Regions from separate parts of the Ancylobacter sp. genome, predicted to be linked through region 1. Evidence: predicted binding sites of a transcription regulator. Region 1 holds the regulator's gene; each other region holds the start of a gene.
The links. The regulator LexA, encoded in region 1, represses DNA repair genes until DNA is damaged. The targets are predictions, from matches to a motif close to TGTTCNNNNTGTGTTCNG.
Positions count from the first base shown of each region.

Region 2: the regulator LexA is predicted to act here: its motif matches at 3,285-3,302, upstream of ssb (single-stranded DNA-binding protein).
Region 3: the regulator LexA is predicted to act here: its motif matches at 3,213-3,230, upstream of parE (DNA topoisomerase IV subunit B).

Region 1 covers NZ_OZ257132.1:4,128,405-4,134,615, reverse strand. Annotated here, with positions in the region: gene gltX (glutamate--tRNA ligase) at 1-708, opposite strand, end outside; gene ACQY76_RS19275 (ComEC/Rec2 family competence protein) at 863-3,253, shown strand; gene lexA (transcriptional repressor LexA) at 3,247-3,942, opposite strand; gene ACQY76_RS19265 (GntR family transcriptional regulator) at 4,142-4,840, opposite strand; gene hpxZ (oxalurate catabolism protein HpxZ) at 4,925-5,311, opposite strand; gene ACQY76_RS19255 (molybdopterin molybdotransferase MoeA) at 5,370-6,211, opposite strand, start outside.
Region 2 covers NZ_OZ257132.1:3,884,551-3,890,761, reverse strand. Annotated here, with positions in the region: gene gyrA (DNA gyrase subunit A) at 1-1,150, opposite strand, end outside; gene ACQY76_RS18185 (MarC family protein) at 1,442-2,068, shown strand; gene ACQY76_RS18180 (DUF2306 domain-containing protein) at 2,142-2,540, opposite strand; gene ssb (single-stranded DNA-binding protein) at 2,564-3,124, opposite strand; gene ACQY76_RS18170 (hypothetical protein) at 3,406-3,561, shown strand; gene uvrA (excinuclease ABC subunit UvrA) at 3,655-6,211, shown strand, end outside.
Region 3 covers NZ_OZ257132.1:3,441,745-3,447,955, reverse strand. Annotated here, with positions in the region: gene phaC (class I poly(R)-hydroxyalkanoic acid synthase) at 1-1,535, shown strand, start outside; gene argC (N-acetyl-gamma-glutamyl-phosphate reductase) at 1,656-2,711, opposite strand; gene ACQY76_RS15895 (hypothetical protein) at 2,903-3,187, shown strand; gene parE (DNA topoisomerase IV subunit B) at 3,301-5,334, shown strand; gene ACQY76_RS15885 (glycosyltransferase family 2 protein) at 5,362-6,211, opposite strand, start outside.

The sequences.
Region 1 (6,211 bases):
GGGCCCGTGAATCAGCGGGATATGTGCCATCTTTGGCACCTCCCAGCCCAGCGCATGGTAGATCTGCGTCTGGCGCGCAGCATTGGTGAGATGGTCGTCGCCACGGATGATGTGGGTGACGTTCATGTCGTGGTCGTCGACCACCACCGACAGCATATAGGTCGGCGTGCCGTCGGAGCGCAGCAGCACGAGGTCATCGAGATCCTTGTTGGGGATCACCACACGGCCCTGCACGAGGTCGTCGATCACCGTTTCGCCTTCGGTCGGCGCCTTCAGGCGGAAGACCGGCTTGCGGTCGGCGGGCGCATCCGCCGGGTCGCGGTCGCGCCAGCGCCCGTCATAGCGGGGAGGGCGGCCCTCCTTGCGGGCCGTCTCGCGCATTTCCTCGAGCTCGGCCGCCGAGGCATAGCAGGGATAGGCGCGGCCGGCGGCGATCATGTGCTCGACCGCCTCTCGGTGCCGCTCGGCCCGGGCGAACTGGTAGATGACGTCGCCCGACCAATCGATGCCGAGCCATTTGAGCCCGTCGATGATGGCATCGATCGCCTCCGGCGTGGAGCGCTGGCGGTCGGTGTCCTCGATGCGCAGCAGCATCGTGCCGCCCTTGGCGCGGGCATAAAGCCAGTTGAACAGCGCGGTGCGCGCCCCGCCAATGTGCAGGAAGCCGGTGGGCGAGGGGGCAAAGCGGGTAATGACGGTCTCGGACATATCTCTTCCGTCTGCGCCGCAGGGGCGGCATCGAAGCGTGGCGGGCGCGGACGGTGCGTGTACCATAGGTGTGCGACACGGGAAAAGCGTAGCATTGAGCATGGCCCGGTAAGAGGACGAGCGAGCCGGGGCGTTCAGGGGGCGCAGCGGGGGCATGCAGGTTCCGCCGCAGCAGGAACCGGGGGGCGGCGCGACGCGTGGGCGCGCGCGGGCGCTCGCGCTTGCCGCCGGTCGGTCGGGCCGTCCATTGGCGCCGGGCGGGGTTCCGTGGGTCTCGCTGGGCGGGGTGTGGCCGGCGTTGACGGCCGCTCTGGCGCGGGAGGTCGACGACCGCCGCGGCTTCCTTTTCTTGCCCATTGGCTTCGCCGGCGGCGCGGCGCTCTACTTCGGCGCCCCGCATGAGCCATTGCCCTATGTCGGGCTCGTCCCCGCCGTCGGCTTTGCCGGGCTGGCACTTCTGGCGCGCGCGCGGCCGTTCGCCTTCCACCTGATGGCTCTGCTCGCCGTGATTGCGACCGGATTTGCCGTTGCCGCTTTGCAGGTGCAACTCATGGCCCATCCCGTGCTCGGCACCACGCTCAATGCGGTCGAGCTCAGCGGCTTTGTTGAAGCAGCGGAGCAGCGCCCGCGCGGCAGTCGCATCACGGTCGAGATCACCGCGATCGAGCGCCCGGCCGAGGGGAAGCCGAGGCGGGCCCGCATCACCCTCGCCGGGCGAGACCCGCCGCCGGTCGGCAGCCATGTGACGCTGCGCGCGACGCTCGGGCCGCCCCCGGGGCCAGCCTATCCCGGCGGATTCGACTTCGGCCGCGCGATCTGGTTGGACGGCATCGGTGCCACCGGATATGCGCTCGGCAAGCCCCGGCTCAGCCCGGTGGACGTCGCGCCGCCTTTCGGCCTGCGGATCACGACGTGGCTCGACGGCACGCGGCACGCGATTGCTAGCCGCATCCGCGCAGCGCTGCCGGGGGAGGATGGCGGCGTGGCGGTGGCGCTGGTCACCGGGCTGCGGGACGCCGTGCCGGAATCGATCGAGGAGAGCATGCGGATCTCCGGCCTCTCGCATGTCCTTTCCATTTCCGGCCTGCATATGGCTCTGGTGGCCAGCACGGTGTTCTTCCTAGCGCGGGCGTTGCTGGCGCTGCTGCCGGAATTTGCCCTCTACCGGCCGATCAAGGCGTGGGCGGCGCTGCCGGCCATGCTCTCGGCGACCTTCTATCTCCTGCTGTCCGGGTCCGAAGTGCCGACGCAGCGCTCTTATGTGATGACGCTGCTGGTGCTCGCGGGAATCGTGCTCGGCCGCCCGGCGCTCACCCTGCGCACCCTGGCGGTTGCGGCGCTGGCGCTGCTGGCGATGTCGCCCTCCGCCGTGCTCGACCCCGGGGCACAGATGTCGTTCGCCGCCACGCTCGGCCTGGTCGCCGCCTATGAGCGCTTCGGTGGCCTTATTGCACGGCCATCGGGCAAGGTGGGGCGATGGCTCGGGCTGCCGGGTCGTTATGTCGGGGCGCTGGTGCTGGCCTCGCTGTCGGCGGGCCTGGCGACCGCGCCCTATGCGGCGTTCCATTTCCAACGCCTGGCGCCGCTCAGCCTGGCGGCCAACCTCGCGGCCATGCCGGTGGTGTCGTTCATCGTCATGCCGGCGGGGCTTGCCGGAGCGATCCTGATGCCGTTCGGATGGGACGATCCGGCCTGGCGGCTGATGGGCTGGGGCATTGGGCGGATGCGGGACATCTCCGAGGCTGTCGCCGCGCTGCCCGGCGCGGATCGCGGCGTGCCGGCCATGCCGATGGCGAGCCTGGTGCTGATCAGCCTCGGTCTCATGGTGGTCTGCCTTGCCCGCACCCGGCTGATTCTCGTCGCACCGGTGCTCGCCTTTGCGGGAGTTGCCGTCGCCGCACACGCGCCGCGGCCGGACATCTGGGTCGATGCGGAGGCGCGGACAGTGGCGGTGCGCGGCAAAGACGGGGCGCTCGCGGTGATGGGCGATCGCGACACCGGCATTGCCGGGCGCTTTGCCGTCGAACAATGGCTGAGCGCCGACGGCGAACGCGGCCGTTTTGGCGATGAAGAGCTTGCAAAACATGCGGCCTGCGATGCGCTCGGCTGTACCCTGCCGCTTCGTGATGGCCGGCTCGTGGCTTTGTCGCGCGACCGCGATTCGCTCGAAGACGATTGCCGCCTCGCGGCCGTTCTGGTGACGCCGTTTGCGCCGCCTCACGACTGCGCCGCCACGGTAATCTACCAGGATGAACGCACAGCGATCGGGGGGCTAGCCGCCTCGCTCCCGCCCGATGGCCGTGTCGCCCTCGTCGCAGCCCGCCCCGAGCAGGGGACACGACCCTGGGAGCCCACGGCGTCTGTGCCGACGAACAAGCCAGTGGAACCGACCACGTACATTCAGACGAAGGCGCCTCCACCAACCAAGCCGACCTCACCAACTACCGCTGCCGCGAGCCGAACCCGAAGAACGGCGCCGCTCAATGCAACGTCTCGCGCTGAGACTTTGCAAAGGCCGGAGGTAGCGCCGGACGACGCTCAATAACGCCGGAAAAGGCCCACCAGCTTGCCCTGGATGCGCACCCGGTCCGGTCCGAAGATGCGCGTCTCATAGGCAGGGTTGGCCGCTTCCAGCGCCACCGACGCGCCCTTGCGGCGCAGGCGCTTGAGCGTGGCTTCCTCGTCATCGATCAAGGCGACCACGATCTCCCCCGTGCTGGCGGCATCGCATTTGCGGATGAGAGCCAGATCGCCATCGAGAATGCCGGCCTCGATCATTGAGTCGCCCCGCACCTCCAGCGCGTAATGCTCACCGCCGGACAGCATTTCCGGCGGCATGCCAATGGTATGGTCGCGGGACTGGATGGCGGAAATCGGCGTGCCGGCCGCGATGCGGCCCATGACCGGGATCGAGACCACGCGGCGGTCGGCATCGTCGTCGGAAGAGGGGCGCACCTTGCCGAGATTGCCCTCAATGACATTTGGAGCGAAGGCCCGGACAGGCCGCTGCGGCTGCGCGTCCTCCGGGAGGCGGACGACTTCCAGCGCGCGCGCCCGGTTGGGCAGCCGCCGGATGAAGCCGCGTTCCTCCAGCGCCGTGATCAACCGGTGGATGCCGGACTTCGAGCGCAGGTCCAGCGCTTCCTTCATTTCCTCGAACGAAGGTGGCACGCCATCCTGCTGGAGGCGTTCATTGATGAACAGCAGCAGCTCATGCTGTTTGCGGGTGAGCATCCGGAGACCCCCGTCTGTCGGCCGATGCCGGAACGAAACAAATCACGAACAAAGACTAGCCGTTCTTATTGTGTTCCACAATGGGTAAAGGGACGCTAAACGATGGCCTGCGCACCGTAATCGCCATTTCGGCAGTGTGAATGCCGCTCGGCGGGGGTATCGGAGCGCCGTGTCGACGCGGTGAATCAGGCTGCGCCGTTCACACCGTCTGGGCGTATTGCTCATAGGCATCGTGGACAATGGCGATGTGACTGCGCATCGCTCCGGCGGCGCCGTCGCGGTCGCCGCGCAGTATGGCGGTCGTCACCCGCTCATGTTCGGTGTGCGAGAGGGCCAGCCGGCCGAGCGCGCGGAACTGGGCGCGGCGGAAGGGCGACAGGCGCCGGCGCGTGCCGAGTGTGAGCTCGATCAGATAGTCGTTATGGCTGCCGGCATAGATCGAGGTGTGGAACTGCTCGTTTAGTTCGCGATAGGCGGCGAAGTCGCCGAGGCGCATCAACTCGCCCATGTCCGCGTGCAGGCTTTGCAGCTTCTGGCGCTCCTGCGGCGTCATGTTGAGGGCGCTGAGCCCGGCGCAGAGCGCCTCCAGCTCGGCCATCACCTCGAACATCGCCTGCAGACGTTGGACGCTGGGCCGGGCCACGACAGCGCCGCGATGGGGGCGGGCGTCGACCAGGCCGGAGGCGACGAGTTCGCGCAACGCCTCGCGGACCGGCGTGCGCGACACGCCGAATCGCACAGCCAGCGCCGTTTCGTCCAGGGCCGTGCCGGGCGGCAGCGTGCCCCGCGTGATCTCATCGGCGAGATGCATGCGCAGTTCTTCGGCGCGCGTTACGCGCGCACGCCGGGCGCCGGGGGCGGACGGATCGAGCGGGAAGCGTAGTGGCAGCACCGACATCAGCGAACACGCGACCAACGGGGCCATCCGTGATCCGGACGGCATGGCGCATCTTTAGCTGGCGCGCCCGGCTTCACCAAGGGGTCACTTGGGTTCGTCGATCAGGCTGACATGGGCGGCGACGACCTTCCAACCTTCCGGCGTGCGCATCCAGGTCTGCATTTGCCGTCCCACGCGTCCCGGCACCGTTGTTCGGCGGAACAAGGTGGAAGCCACCGCCATGTCGGTGCCATAAGTGGTAATGGCGGTGTTTGCGAGGGCGCGTTCCAGCCCGACCGGCGAGCGGGCGGTGCGGAAGGCGCGGATCTCCGCAATGCCGTAGAGGTTCTCACCGCCGCCATAGCGGATGGTGCGCGCATCGTCCCAGAACAGCGCATCGAGTTCAGCCACGTCATTGCCGACAAGCGCGCGCTCATAGCGCTCGAAGGCGGCGCGAACCTCGGCCAGCACCTCGGGAAGATCGATTTCCATCCGCAGCCCCTTTTTCCCGCCTGCAAAGCCTTGAGAACACAGGCGGACGCGGCTTCCGTCAATCCTCGAAACGCAAAATCTCGCACATCTCGCCGGCCGCCGCCGCCGGCGCGTGCGGGCGGCGGACAAGCAGGACATCGGCGCGGGCCAAGTTGCGCAGCATGGAGCTATCCTGAACCGGCAGCGGCCGAACCAAGGGCAGGCCCTCGGCGTGGCCGACGATTTCCGCCCGCTGGAAGTCCATCCGGTGCTCGTTGGCCCTGATGTCGCTACCGAGGCGTGCGGGCTCCAGCTCGGGATGCGCGGGCACCTCCAGCCCCTGCAGCGCCTTGATCAGCGGCACGAGGAACAGCAGGGCGCAGACATGGGCCGAGACCGGATTACCGGGCAGGCCGAGCACCTGCGTGCGTGCATCGGCGGAAAGCCCAAACATCAGCGGCTTGCCGGGGCGCAGCGCGATCTTGTGGACGGCGAGATCGACGCCCTGGGCGGTGAGCGCCGGCGCGATCAGGTCATGGTCGCCGACCGAGGCGCCGCCGGTGGTCACCAGCGCGTCGAAGCCGGCGTCGAGCGCGGCGCGCACGCCCGCCTGCGTGGCGTCCATGCGGTCGGGCAGTATGCCGAGGTCGGCCACCTCCGCGCCGGCGGCGCGGGCCAGCGCGGCGACCGAATAGATATTGGAGACGATCACCTGATGGGCGGCCGCGCCGGCGCCTGGCCGCACCAACTCGTCGCCGGTGGACAGCAGCGCCACGCGCGGGCGGCGGGCGACGCTGATGCTGTCGACATCGGCGGCGGCAATGAGGGCGAGGTCGCGGGCGCGCAGGCGATGGCCGGCTGCAAGCAACGTCTCGCCGGCAGCGAAGTCGCCTCCGGCGCGGCGGATGTGGCGGCCGGGCG
Region 2 (6,211 bases), 240 kb from region 1:
GGTCGCGCGCCTTGCGCAGCAGGAATTTCGTGCGCCGGCTAACGACATCTTCGCGGAAGGCGACGAAGGCCGTCAGCAGGTCGAGAAGGTTCATCAACGCCGGCTTGCCGCCGTTCAGCGCCACCATATTGGCGCCGAACGAGGTCTGCAGCGAGGTCATGCGGTAGAGATTGTTGAGCACGACATCGGCCTGGGCGTCGCGCTTGATCTCGAACACCACGCGCATGCCCTCGCGCGAGGATTCGTCGCGGATCTCGGCGATGCCCTCCAGCCGCTTCTCGCGCACCAGCTCGGCGATGCGCTCGATCATCGTCGCCTTATTCACCTGATAGGGAATCTCGGTGACGATGATGGCGTCGCGGTCCTTGCGGATTTCCTCGATCGTGGCGCGCGAGCGCATGACGATGGAGCCGCGGCCGGTGAGATACGCCTGGCGGATGCCGCTGCGCCCGAGAATGAGCGCGCCGGTGGGGAAGTCCGGCCCGTGAATATAGTCGAGCAGCTTTTCCACATCGAGCGCCGGGTCGTCGATCAGCGCGATGCAGGCGTCCACCACCTCGCCCAGATTGTGCGGCGGGATGTTGGTCGCCATGCCGACGGCGATGCCGCCGGCGCCGTTGACCAGCAGATTGGGGAAGCGGGCCGGGAGAACCGTCGGCTCCTGCTCGCGGCCGTCATAATTGGCCTGGAAGTCGACCGTGTCCTTGTCGAGATCGTCCAGCAGGTTCATCGCCGGCTTGGCGAGACGAACCTCGGTATAGCGTTCGGCCGCCGGCGGATCACCGTCGACGGAGCCGAAATTGCCCTGGCCGTCGATCAACGGCAGGCGCATGGAGAATTCCTGCGCCAGCCGCACCAGCGCGTCATAGATCGCCTGGTTGCCGTGCGGATGGTATTTACCCATCGTGTCGCCGGTGACGCGGGCAGATTTATTGTAGGGCCGCTCAGGCGTGTAATTGTTCTCGCGCATCGAGAACAGGATGCGGCGATGCACCGGCTTGAGACCGTCGCGGACATCCGGAAGGGCGCGCGAAACGATCACGCTCATCGCGTAATCGAGGTAGCTGCGCGAGAGCTCTTCGGTGATCGAGACGGGCCGGATATCCGAAGAGCCGCCGCCCTCCGGATTTAAACTGTCGGAATCGGACAAGGAATCGTCTTTCCGTGGTTGCGGAACATGTTTCTCTGTTTAGCCGATTCCACCCCCGAGCGCCAGCAAGGCGGCTTTTTCGACGGCGTCAAAACTCCAGCATTGTCAGACGCTTACAGTCGCATTTCCACAGCGTCGCCGGATCGCGGCGGAAGCATGGCGGAAAGCGCCGGAGAACCGGGCCGCAAAGGCCCTTGGCACGCCCGGCGGCGCGCGATCTTATAGCGCGTTACCGCCGGCACCGATCGGCCGGTCCGGGACAGGCCAATTGACCGCAGCGAGGCACACAGCGTGCTGGATTACGTCTTCTCGGCGATCGTCACCATGGTGGTGGTGATCGACCCCATTGGCCTGGCGCCGCTGTTCCTGGCGGTGACATCGGACCTGACGAGCGCCGAGCGGCGGCTGGTGGCGCTGCGCTCCGCCGCCATCGCGCTCGCCATAATGGTCGCCTTCGGCCTGGTCGGCGCGCCGCTGCTGGCCGCGCTGGGCATCACCCTGCCCGCCTTCCGCATCGCCGGCGGCCTGCTGCTCTTCGCCATCTCGTTCGAGATGGTGTTCGGCCGGCGCACCGAGCGGAAGTTCGACGCCTCGGAAGTGGCGCAGCGCGACAAGCTCTTGCGCACGCTGGCGGTGTTTCCGCTCGCCATCCCGCTAATGGCGGGGCCGGGTGCGATCACCGCCATGCTGCTGCTGGCCGGCGAGGCGCATGGTGACCCGTCCCGTCTTGCCCTGCTCTTTGCCATCACCGCGCTGGTGATCGGCAGTTGCCTCGCCGTCTTCCTCGCCGCAGAGCGGATGGACAAGGTGCTCGGCGTCACCGGCAACGTCATCCTCTCGCGCCTGCTCGGCATCGTGCTGACGGCGCTGGCGGTGCAATTCGTGATCGACGGGATCCGGGCGTCGTTCCTGAGTTGAGCCCATACCTCACTGCGAGAACCGGGCGGCTCAACGGCGCGCGCGGCGAAGACAGTTGCGCCTCAGCCGCCGATCACCCGCCGAACAGCACCTGATGCATGATGCGGCCGGGCCAGAAGGTGAAGAGCCCGGCCAGCACCAGCCCGCCATAGAACAGGCCGGTCATTCCGGCTGCGTGGCGGGGGATGTCGCCCCGGCGGGCGCGGTGGAGCGCCAGCGGCAGCGCCCATAGGACATAGAGCGAGAGCAGATGGATGGGGCCGAAGGGGCCGATCCAGCGCATCTGGTTGATCCAGAACGAGGAGATCGCCACCGTCGCCATCAACCCGGACCAGAGCCAGCCGAAGGTGCGGTGCGGCAGGGTTCCCTTCGGTGCAACGAGTTGCACCGTGCCGAGGGCCAGCGCCGCGAGGGCGCTGAAGGCGTGCAAACGGATGGCGGGCGAGGCGTCGAGCAGCGGGGCAAGGTCCATCTCAGTCCCTGCCCCGCGACCGGTCAGAACGGGATTTCGTCGTCGAGGTCGCCGCCGCCGAACTTGCCGCCACCGCCGCCGCTGACGGGAGCCGGCTTGCGCTCGCCGCCGAAGGAGCGCCCGCCCCCGGAGCCGCCGCCCGCGCCGCCGCCATATCCGCCGCCGGAGCCGAAATCGCTGCCGCCGCCGGCGCTGTAGTCGTCGCCGCCGCCGCCCTCGGAACCGCCGCCGCGGCTGTCGAGAATGGTGAGTTCGCCGCGGAACTGGCGCAGCACCACCTCGGTGAAATAGCGCTCCGGCCCGCCGGACTGGTCGCTGGCCTTGCGGGTTTCCAGTTGGCCTTCGATATAGACCTTGGTGCCCTTGCGCAGATATTGCTCGGCCACACGCAGCAGGTTCTCGTTGAAGATCACCACACTATGCCACTCGGTGCGCTCCTTGCGCTCGCCGGTGGCCTTGTCGCGCCAGGTTTCCGAGGTGGCAATGCGCAGATTGCACACACGCCCGCCATTCTGGAACGTGCGCACTTCCGGATCGCGGCCGAGATTGCCGATCAGGATCACCTTGTTGACGCTGCCCGCCATCTTGTCCTCCGAAATTACCGGACGCCCGCCTTGGCGCGCGCTTATGAAAGGGAACGCATACTAGACCAGTCGACACCCGGCCGCGCCCCGCATCGCGCGCCGGCCGGCCCTTGTCCACGATTTTGCGGCGCCGCACTGCCGGCACCCGATAAAGCGACGTTGTTCTTGTTATGTTCCTAACATTGTGCGACGTCTGTCGCAAGAGCCTGTGAGTCGTGCATTGCGAAGTGCCGGAGCCGGACTATGTTTACCCTGTGTTCTTAAAGGGAGCCTGTCCCATCATGACCCATTTGCGCCATCGCCCGCGCGCTCGCGCCATCGCCCTCCGTGCCGATGAGGCGCGTCAGGCGCTGATCCGCCGCGCCTTTCTCGCCGTAGCCGGTGGGCTTGTCGTGGCTGCCGGTCTCGCCGCCGCACTGCACGGCGTCGGGAGCTGACCCCTCGCCGGGCGGTCCCTGCGGGAGTGTGCCGCCCCGGAAATGACAATCTGGCGTAGCCGCCCGTAGAGAAACCGGCGAGAAGAGTTTGGAATGAAGGACCGCGTGGATGTTCCGCGCCGCGATGCCCGTACGATTGCGATCCGCGGGGCGCGCGAGCACAATCTGAAGAATGTCGATCTGGAAATCCCGCGCGACAGCCTGGTGGTGTTCACCGGGCTGTCGGGCTCGGGCAAATCCTCGCTCGCCTTCGATACCATCTATGCCGAGGGTCAGCGGCGCTATGTCGAGAGTCTCTCGGCCTATGCTCGCCAGTTTCTGGAGATGATGCAGAAGCCGGACGTCGACCAGATCGACGGCCTCTCCCCGGCCATCTCCATCGAGCAGAAGACCACCTCGAAGAACCCGCGCTCGACGGTCGGCACCGTCACCGAGATCTACGACTATATGCGCCTGCTCTGGGCGCGGGTCGGCGTGCCCTATTCGCCCGCCACCGGCCTGCCCATCGAGAGCCAGACCATCAGCCAGATGGTCGATCGCGTGCTGGCCCTGCCGGAGAAGACGCGGCTGTTCCTGCTCGCCCCGGTGGTGCGCGGGCGCAAGGGAGAGTACCGCAAAGAACTGGCGGAATTCCAGAAAAAGGGCTTTCAGCGGGTCAAGGTCGACGGCGAATTCCACGAGATCGCCGACGCGCCGGCGCTGGACAAGAAGTTCAAGCACGATATCGACGTGGTGGTGGACCGGCTGGTCGTGCGGGCGGACATTGCCAGCCGGCTGGCGGATTCGTTCGAGACCGCGCTGGGCCTCGCCGACGGCATCGCGGTGATCGAGTTCGCCGACGAGAAGGAAGAGAGCGGCGAGGCGCGCCGCATCGTGTTCTCGGAAAAATTCGCCTGCCCGGTCTCCGGCTTCACCATCGCCGAGATCGAGCCGCGCCTGTTCTCCTTCAACAACCCGTTCGGCGCCTGCCCCACCTGCGACGGGCTCGGGCATGAGAGCAAGATCGACCCCAACCTCATCGTGCCGGACCACTCCCGCACGCTGAAGCAGGGCGCCATCGCGCCCTGGGCGAAGTCGACCTCGCCCTATTATGGCCAGACGCTGGACGCCATCGCCCGCCATTACGGCGTCAAGCTCACCGTGCCGTGGGCGAACCTGCCGGAGAAGGTGCAGAACGTCATCCTGCACGGGTCCAAGGCCGACACCATCCGCTTCGTCTACGACGACGGCATGCGCGCCTATGAGACGGTGAAGACCTTCGAGGGCATCGTCACCAATCTGGAGCGCCGCTGGCGCGAGACCGAGAGCGACTGGGCGCGCGAGGAAATCGGCAAGTATTTCTCCGCCGTGCCCTGCGCCGCCTGCCATGGCTACCGGCTGAAGCCCGAGGCGCTGGCGGTGAAGATCGCCGGCCGGCACATCGGGCAGGCGGCCGAGCTTTCCGTGCGCCACGCGCTGGACTGGTTCGGCACCCTGCCCGACCAACTCACCGAAAAGCAGAACGAGATCGCCGCGCGCATCCTCAAGGAAATCCGCGAGCGGCTGGCCTTCCTGCTCGATGTCGGGCTGGACTATCTGACGCTGGCGCGCGCCTCCGGCACGCTGTCCGGCGGCGAAAGCCAGCGCATCCGCCTCGCCTCGCAGATCGGTTCGGGGCTGACCGGCGTGCTTTATGTGCTGGACGAGCCGTCCATCGGCCTGCACCAGCGCGACAATGAACGGCTGCTCGGCACGCTGCGCCGCCTGCGCGACCTCGGCAACACCGTGATCGTGGTCGAGCATGACGAGGACGCCATTCTCGCCGCCGATTATGTGGTCGATGTGGGCCCCGGCGCCGGCGTGCATGGCGGGCGCATCGTCGCCCAGGGCACGCCGAAGGAAATCCTCGCCAACCCGAACTCTCTCACCGGAAAATACCTCACCGGCGAGATGAATGTGCCGGTGCCCCGGCGCCGCAAGCCGGACCGCAAGCGGCTGCTGCGCGTGGTCAATGCCCGCGCCAACAACCTCAAGAACGTCACCGCGGAAATTCCGCTCGGCCTGTTCACCGCCGTCACCGGCGTGTCCGGCGGCGGCAAGTCGACGCTGCTGGTCGATACGCTCTACCGCGCCGTGGCCCGCCGGCTCAACGGCGCCTCCGAGCCGCCGCTGGCGCATGACGGGCTGGAGGGGCTGGAGCATCTCGACAAGGTCATCGACATCGACCAGTCGCCTATCGGCCGCACCCCGCGCTCGAACCCCGCGACCTATACCGGCGCTTTCACGCCGATCCGCGAATGGTTCTCCGGCCTGCCGGAGGCGAAGGCGCGCGGCTATGGGCCGGGGCGTTTCTCGTTCAACGTGAAGGGCGGGCGCTGCGAGGCGTGCCAGGGCGACGGCGTCATCAAGATCGAGATGCACTTCCTGCCCGACGTCTACGTCACCTGCGACGTCTGCAAGGGCAAGCGCTACAACCGAGAGACGCTGGAGGTCACCTTCAAGAACAAGTCGATCGCCGATGTGCTCGACATGACGGTCGACGAAGGCGCGGAGTTCTTCAAGGCGGTCCCGGCGGTGCGCGACAAGCTGGAGACGCTGGCCCGGGTCGGGCTCGGCTATATCCATGTCGGCCAGCAGGCCAACACGCTGTCGGGCGGCGAGGCGCAGCGCG
Region 3 (6,211 bases), 690 kb from region 1:
CGGCGCTGAAGAATCTCGGCGGCGAGAAGACGGCGCCGGTGGTGGAGCCCGCCACGCGCGACGCGCGCTTTGCCGATCCGGAATGGAAGTCCAACCCGTTCTTCGACGCCATCAAGCAGGCCTATCTGCTCACCGCCAACTGGGCGACCGACATGGTGGAGGAGGCGCAGATCGACGCCCGCACCAAGCACAAGGCCGACTTCTACGTCCGCCAGATCGCCGGCGCGGTCTCGCCCTCCAACTTCGTACTCACCAATCCCGAGCTGCTGCGCACCACGCTGTCCTCCAATGGCGAGAACCTGGTGCGCGGCATGAAGATGCTGGCCGAGGACATCGAGGCCGGCGGCGGCGACCTGAAGATCCGCCAGACCGACGATTCCAAGTTCCATGTCGGCGAGAACCTGGCGGTCACGCCCGGCAAGGTGATCTTCCAGAACGAGCTGATGCAGCTCATCCAATACGCGCCGCAGACCGAGAACGTGCTGGCGACCCCGGTGGTGATCATCCCGCCCTGGATCAACAAATTCTACGTGCTCGACCTGACGCCGGAGAAATCCTTCGTGCGCTGGGCGGTGGCCAACGGGCTCACCGTGTTCATCGTCTCCTGGGTGAACCCCGGCCCCGAGCTCGCCGGCAAGGGCTTCGAGGACTACATGAAGGACGGCGTGCTGAAAGCCTTCGAGGTGGCGAAGAAGGCGGCCGGCACCAAGGATTTCCACGCGGTGGGCTATTGCGTCGGCGGCACCATGCTGGCGATGACGCTGGCCTGGCTGGCGGCGACGGGGAAGAAGCCCGGCCTCGCCAGCGCCACCTTCCTCACCACGCAGGTCGACTTCACCTTTGCCGGCGACCTCAAGGTGTTCATCGACGAGGAACAGATCGCCAGCCTCGAGCGCAAGATGCTGGAAACCGGCGTGATGGAAGGCCGCACCATGGCCAACGCCTTCAACATGCTGCGCGCCAATGACCTGATCTGGCCCTATGTTGTGAACAATTATCTGAAGGGCCAGGCGCCCTTCCCGTTCGACATTCTCTACTGGAATTCGGACTCGACCCGGCTGCCGGCGGCCAACCATTCCTTCTATCTGCGCAACTGCTACCTCGACAACAAGCTGGCGCAGGGCAGCCTGCTGCTCGCCGGCAAGCGGCTCGACCTCGAGGCCATCGACCTGCCGATGTACAGCGTGGCGACGCGCGAGGACCACATCGCCCCGGCGGCCTCGGTGTTCCTGGGCCTGCAGAAATTCGGCAATCCCGGCCGCTTCGTGCTGGCCGGCTCCGGCCATATCGCCGGCGTCATCAACCCGCCGGCGCGCGGCAAGTACCAGTACTGGACCGGCGGCCCGGCGGCCGGCGCGCTCGACGACTGGATCGAGAAGGCCGAGATGCACCCCGGCTCCTGGTGGCCGGACTGGCTCGGCTGGATCGAGGCACAGGACGGAAAGCGCGTGCCGGCAAGCAAGCGCCTGCCCGGCGAGGGCCCGTACGCCGCCATCGAAGACGCACCGGGCAGCTATGTGAAGGTGAGGTCTTAGATAAACTGGCCGTCATGGCCGGGCGTGGCCCTGCCATCCACGACAATGGCCGCGCGATGTCACATCGTGGATCCCCGGGCCAAGCCCGGGGATGACGAAATCGGGGCTGGACGCCTCACCTCACGGGAACAGCGCGATCTGCTCCAGCCCCATCGTCTCGGGATAGCCGAGCACGAGGTTCATGTTCTGCACCGCCTGGCCGGAGGCGCCCTTCATCAGGTTGTCGGTGGTGGAGATCACGATCACCCGGTCCGGCGCGCGGTCCTTCACCACGCCGATGAAGGCCATGTTGGAGCCCTTCACGAAGCGCGACTGCGGCACCTGGCCGAGCGGCAGCACATGCACGAAGGCCTCGCCCTTGTAGAAGTCGGACAGCACCCGGTGCACGCCCTCCGCCCCGACGCCGGCGCCGGTCTTCAGGTAAATGGTGGCGTAGATGCCCCGGCTCATCGGCACGAGATGCGGGGTGAAGCTGGGGGTCAGCGTGCGCCCGGCGGCCTTGGAGAATTCCTGGTCGAGCTCGGCCATGTGGCGGTGGCCGCCGACGCCATAGGCGTGCATGCCGTCCGTCACCTCGGTGAACAGCAGGTTCTCCTTCGCCGAACGCCCCGCGCCGGTGACGCCGCTCTTGGCGTCGATGACGATATGCTCGGGCTCGATGGCGCCGGCCTCGATCAGCGGCACCACGGGCAGGATGGCGGTGGTGGTGTAGCAGCCGGGATTGGCGACGAGCCGCGCCTTGCGGATGTCGTCGCGGTACAGCTCGACGACGCCGTAGACGGCCTCCTGCTGCAGCTCCAGTGCCTGGTGCGGGTGGCCGTACCAGCGCTCATAGGCGCCATCGTCGCGCAGCCGGAAGTCGGCGGAGAGGTCGACCACCTTCACATGCGGCGCGGTCTCGAAGACGTTCTTGATCACGAGCTGGGTGGTGCCGTGCGGCAGGGCGCAGAAGACGAGGTCCACGTCCTTCCACGCCACCTGCTCGATGGTGATGAGGTTCGGCAGGCTGAAGGGCGCGAACTGGGGGAACACGTCCGCCACCGCCTGCCCGGCCTTGCGGTCGGCGGTGAGGGCGACGATCTCGACGCGCGGGTGGCGCAGCAGCAGGCGCAGCAGTTCCGAGCCGGTATAGCCCGAGGCCCCGAGGATGGCGATCCGCGCCTTGCTGTCCGTCATGGTGGCGACCCTTCTCTCTGCCGCGCCGCCCCATTTCGCCGGCGCGCGTGGATTTGCGCCATTACACCTTTCGCATGTCCGGCGAAAGACAAGAGGGCGGCGTCCGGTGCATGGCGGCTGCGCGTGGGAGACCGGAACCGAATGCGCCGGCCGCCGCTTCTCGTCCGGCCCTCACCAACCCGGAGCCCCCAATGACCGATCCCTTCTCCTGGTTCGAGACCGGCCTGCAGCTGGCGCGTCTCGGCATGGACATGCAGGTGGTGATCGCCGAGCGCATGACCCGGCTGGCCCGGGGCGACAGCGCGGCCGGGATAGAGGCCGTGCGCATGGTGACGGAGAAGGCGCTGGCGCTTGGCGAAGCGAACGCCTACCTGATGACGGCGGCGGCTGCCGGCCATATCGAACGCGCCGGGCCGGAAATCCTCGCCCTCTATGGCCGCAAGGTGCGGGCCAACCGCCGCCGCCTGAAGCGCTGACCCCTGCCGCCCCGCATAGCGTCCATGTTCACGGAGCGTTCCGGTTTCGCGCCGGCCCTGCCATAGTGCTAGGAACACCGAATCGATTGCCCTAGCCGAGACCTTCCGCACCCATGTCGAATTCCGACGACCTCTTCGCCTCCGTCCCCACCCCGCGTCCGCGCGTTGCCGCACGGGCTCCCGCGCCGCGTGAGGGAACGCCCGGCGAGGCCGGCTATACCGCCGCCGACATCGAGGTGCTGGAAGGGCTGGAGCCGGTGCGGCGCCGGCCGGGCATGTATATCGGCGGCACCGACGAGAAGGCGCTGCACCACCTCTTCGCCGAGGTGGTGGATAATTCCATGGACGAGGCGGTGGCCGGCCATGCCAGCTTCATCGAGGTGGAGCTGACCGATGACGGCTTCCTGACCGTCACCGACAATGGGCGCGGCATCCCGATCGAGGAACACCCGAAATATCCCGGCAAGTCGGCGCTGGAGGTCATCCTCACCACGCTGCATGCCGGCGGCAAGTTCGACAGCAAGGTCTACGAGACCTCCGGCGGCCTGCACGGCGTCGGCGTGTCGGTGGTCAACGCGCTGTCCGACGTGCTGGAGATCGAGGTGGCGCGCGGGCAGACGCTCTATCGCCAGACCTATTCGCGCGGCGTGCCGCAGGGCAAGATCCAGGAGGTTGGCCGCATCCTCAACCGGCGTGGCACGCGGGTGAGCTTCCATCCCGACCCGCAGATCTTCGGCGAGGGCGCCCGCTTCAAGCCGGCCCGCGTGTTCAAGATGGCCCGCTCCAAGGCCTATCTGTTCGGCGGCGTCGAAATACGCTGGAGCTGCGACGCCTCGCTGGTCGCCGGCACGGATATCCCGGAAAAGGCGGTCTTCCGCTTCCCCGGCGGCCTGCGCGACTATCTGGGCGCCGATATCGAGGGCCATACGCTGGTCCATCCCGACATCTTCTCCGGCAAGACGACGCGCCCCGGCGGCCATGGCTCGGCGGAGTGGGCGGTGGCGTGGCTGGGCGATGCCGACGGCGCCATCTCCTCCTATTGCAACACCATCCCCACCGCCGAGGGCGGCACCCACGAGACCGGCCTGCGCGCCGTGCTGCTCAAGGGGCTGCGCGACCATGCCGAGCGCACCGGCGGCGCCAAGCGCGCCGCCATCGTCACGGCGGACGACGTCATGGCCGGCTGCGTCGCCATGCTCTCGGTCTTCGTGCGCGAGCCGGAATTCCAGGGCCAGACCAAGGAAAAGCTGGCCACCGCCGAGGCGACCCGCATCGTCGAGGCGGCGCTGCGCGACCCGTTCGACCACTGGCTGGGCGGCAACCCGACACAGGCCAACCGCCTGCTCGACTGGGTGGTGGAGCGCGCCGAGGAGCGGCTGCGTCGCCGGCAGGAGAAGGAAATCTCCCGCAAGACCGCCGTGCGCAAGCTGCGCCTGCCGGGCAAGCTGGCGGACTGCTCCAACAATTCGGCGGCCGGCTCCGAGCTGTTCATCGTCGAGGGCGATTCCGCCGGCGGCTCGGCCAAGCAGGCGCGCGAGCGCCAGACCCAGGCGGTGCTGCCGCTGCGCGGAAAGATCCTCAACGTCGCCAGCGCCGGCCGCGACAAGCTCGCGCAGAACCAGCAGCTCGGCGACCTCGTGCAGGCGCTCGGCGCCGGCACCGGCGCGCAGTATCGCGACGAGGATCTGCGCTATGAGCGCGTGATCATCATGACCGACGCCGATGTCGACGGCGCCCACATCGCCTCGCTGCTCGTCACCTTCTTCTACCGGCAGATGCCCAAGCTGATCGAGAACGGCCACCTCTTCCTCGCCGTGCCCCCGCTCTACCGGCTCAGCCAGGGCCCCAAGACGCTCTATGCCCGCGATGAGGCGCATCGCGACCAGTTGCTGAAGAAGGAATTTTCTCCGCGCGGCAAGGTCGACATCGGCCGCTTCAAGGGCCTTGGCGAGATGATGCCGGCACAGCTCAAGGAAACCACGATGAGCCGCAAGACGCGCACGCTGCTGCGCGTCACCATCGAGGAAGCCGAGCGCGCCATGACCGCCGACATCGTCGAGCGGCTGATGGGCAACAAGCCGGAAAGCCGCTTCGCCTTCATCTCCGAGCGCGCGGCCTTCGCCAGCGAGGAACTGCTCGACATCTGAGAGCGGCCCGGGCCGCGTCGCGCCCGCTCACCCCGGCGAGGGCGCGCCGTACTTCGTGTCGATGATCGCCTGGATCGCCGGCTTGTAGACGTCGCGCGCCACGCGCAGCGCCGCCTCGCGCACCAGCCGCCCGCTGGCGCGCTGCGCCTCCTCGGTGGCGCCGGTCCACACGCCCTGCGCATGCTGGCGATAGACGCTCATCGGCCGGTCGAGATAGCCGATAGGCCCCAGCGTCTCCAGGTGGAAAGCCAGCGCGATCTCGCTCAGCCGGTGCCGGAACAGCCCGTTCGGCAGTGCCTTCATCACATCGCTGCGGAACAGGCAGCTGGAGAAATTGGCGATCAGGTTGAGGCTGGGATCGGCGAGGAAGTCGGACCCGTCCAGCTTGTCCGTGTTCAGGCGATCCTGTCGCTCGAGCGTGGTGCGCCCGCGCGTGCCGGGCGTCTCGATCTCGATCTTGCAGAACACCATCGAGCAGTCGGGATTTTCCTGCAGGAAGGCGATCTGCCGGGCGAGCTTGTTCTTGTCCGACCAGTAATCGTCGCCCTCCAGCACCGCGAGGAATTCGCCCCCCGCCGTCTCGAAGGCACGGCGGAAATTCCCCGAGATGCCGCGATTGACGCCGTCGCCGATCACCCGCATGCGGTGGGCGTAGCGGGCGTGGAAATCGCGCACGATTTCGGCCGTCCCGTCGGTGGAGCCGTCATCGGCCACCACGATGTCGTGGAAGAAGTCGCCGCGCTGGGCGAGCACGCTCTCGATCGCCTGCGCGATATAGTCCTTCTGGTTGTAGCTGACGATCACCGTGGTCACCGTCGGGCGCACCTTGTAGCGGCGCAGGATGCGCGCCATCGGCAGGGTGACGGCCTCGCGGTCG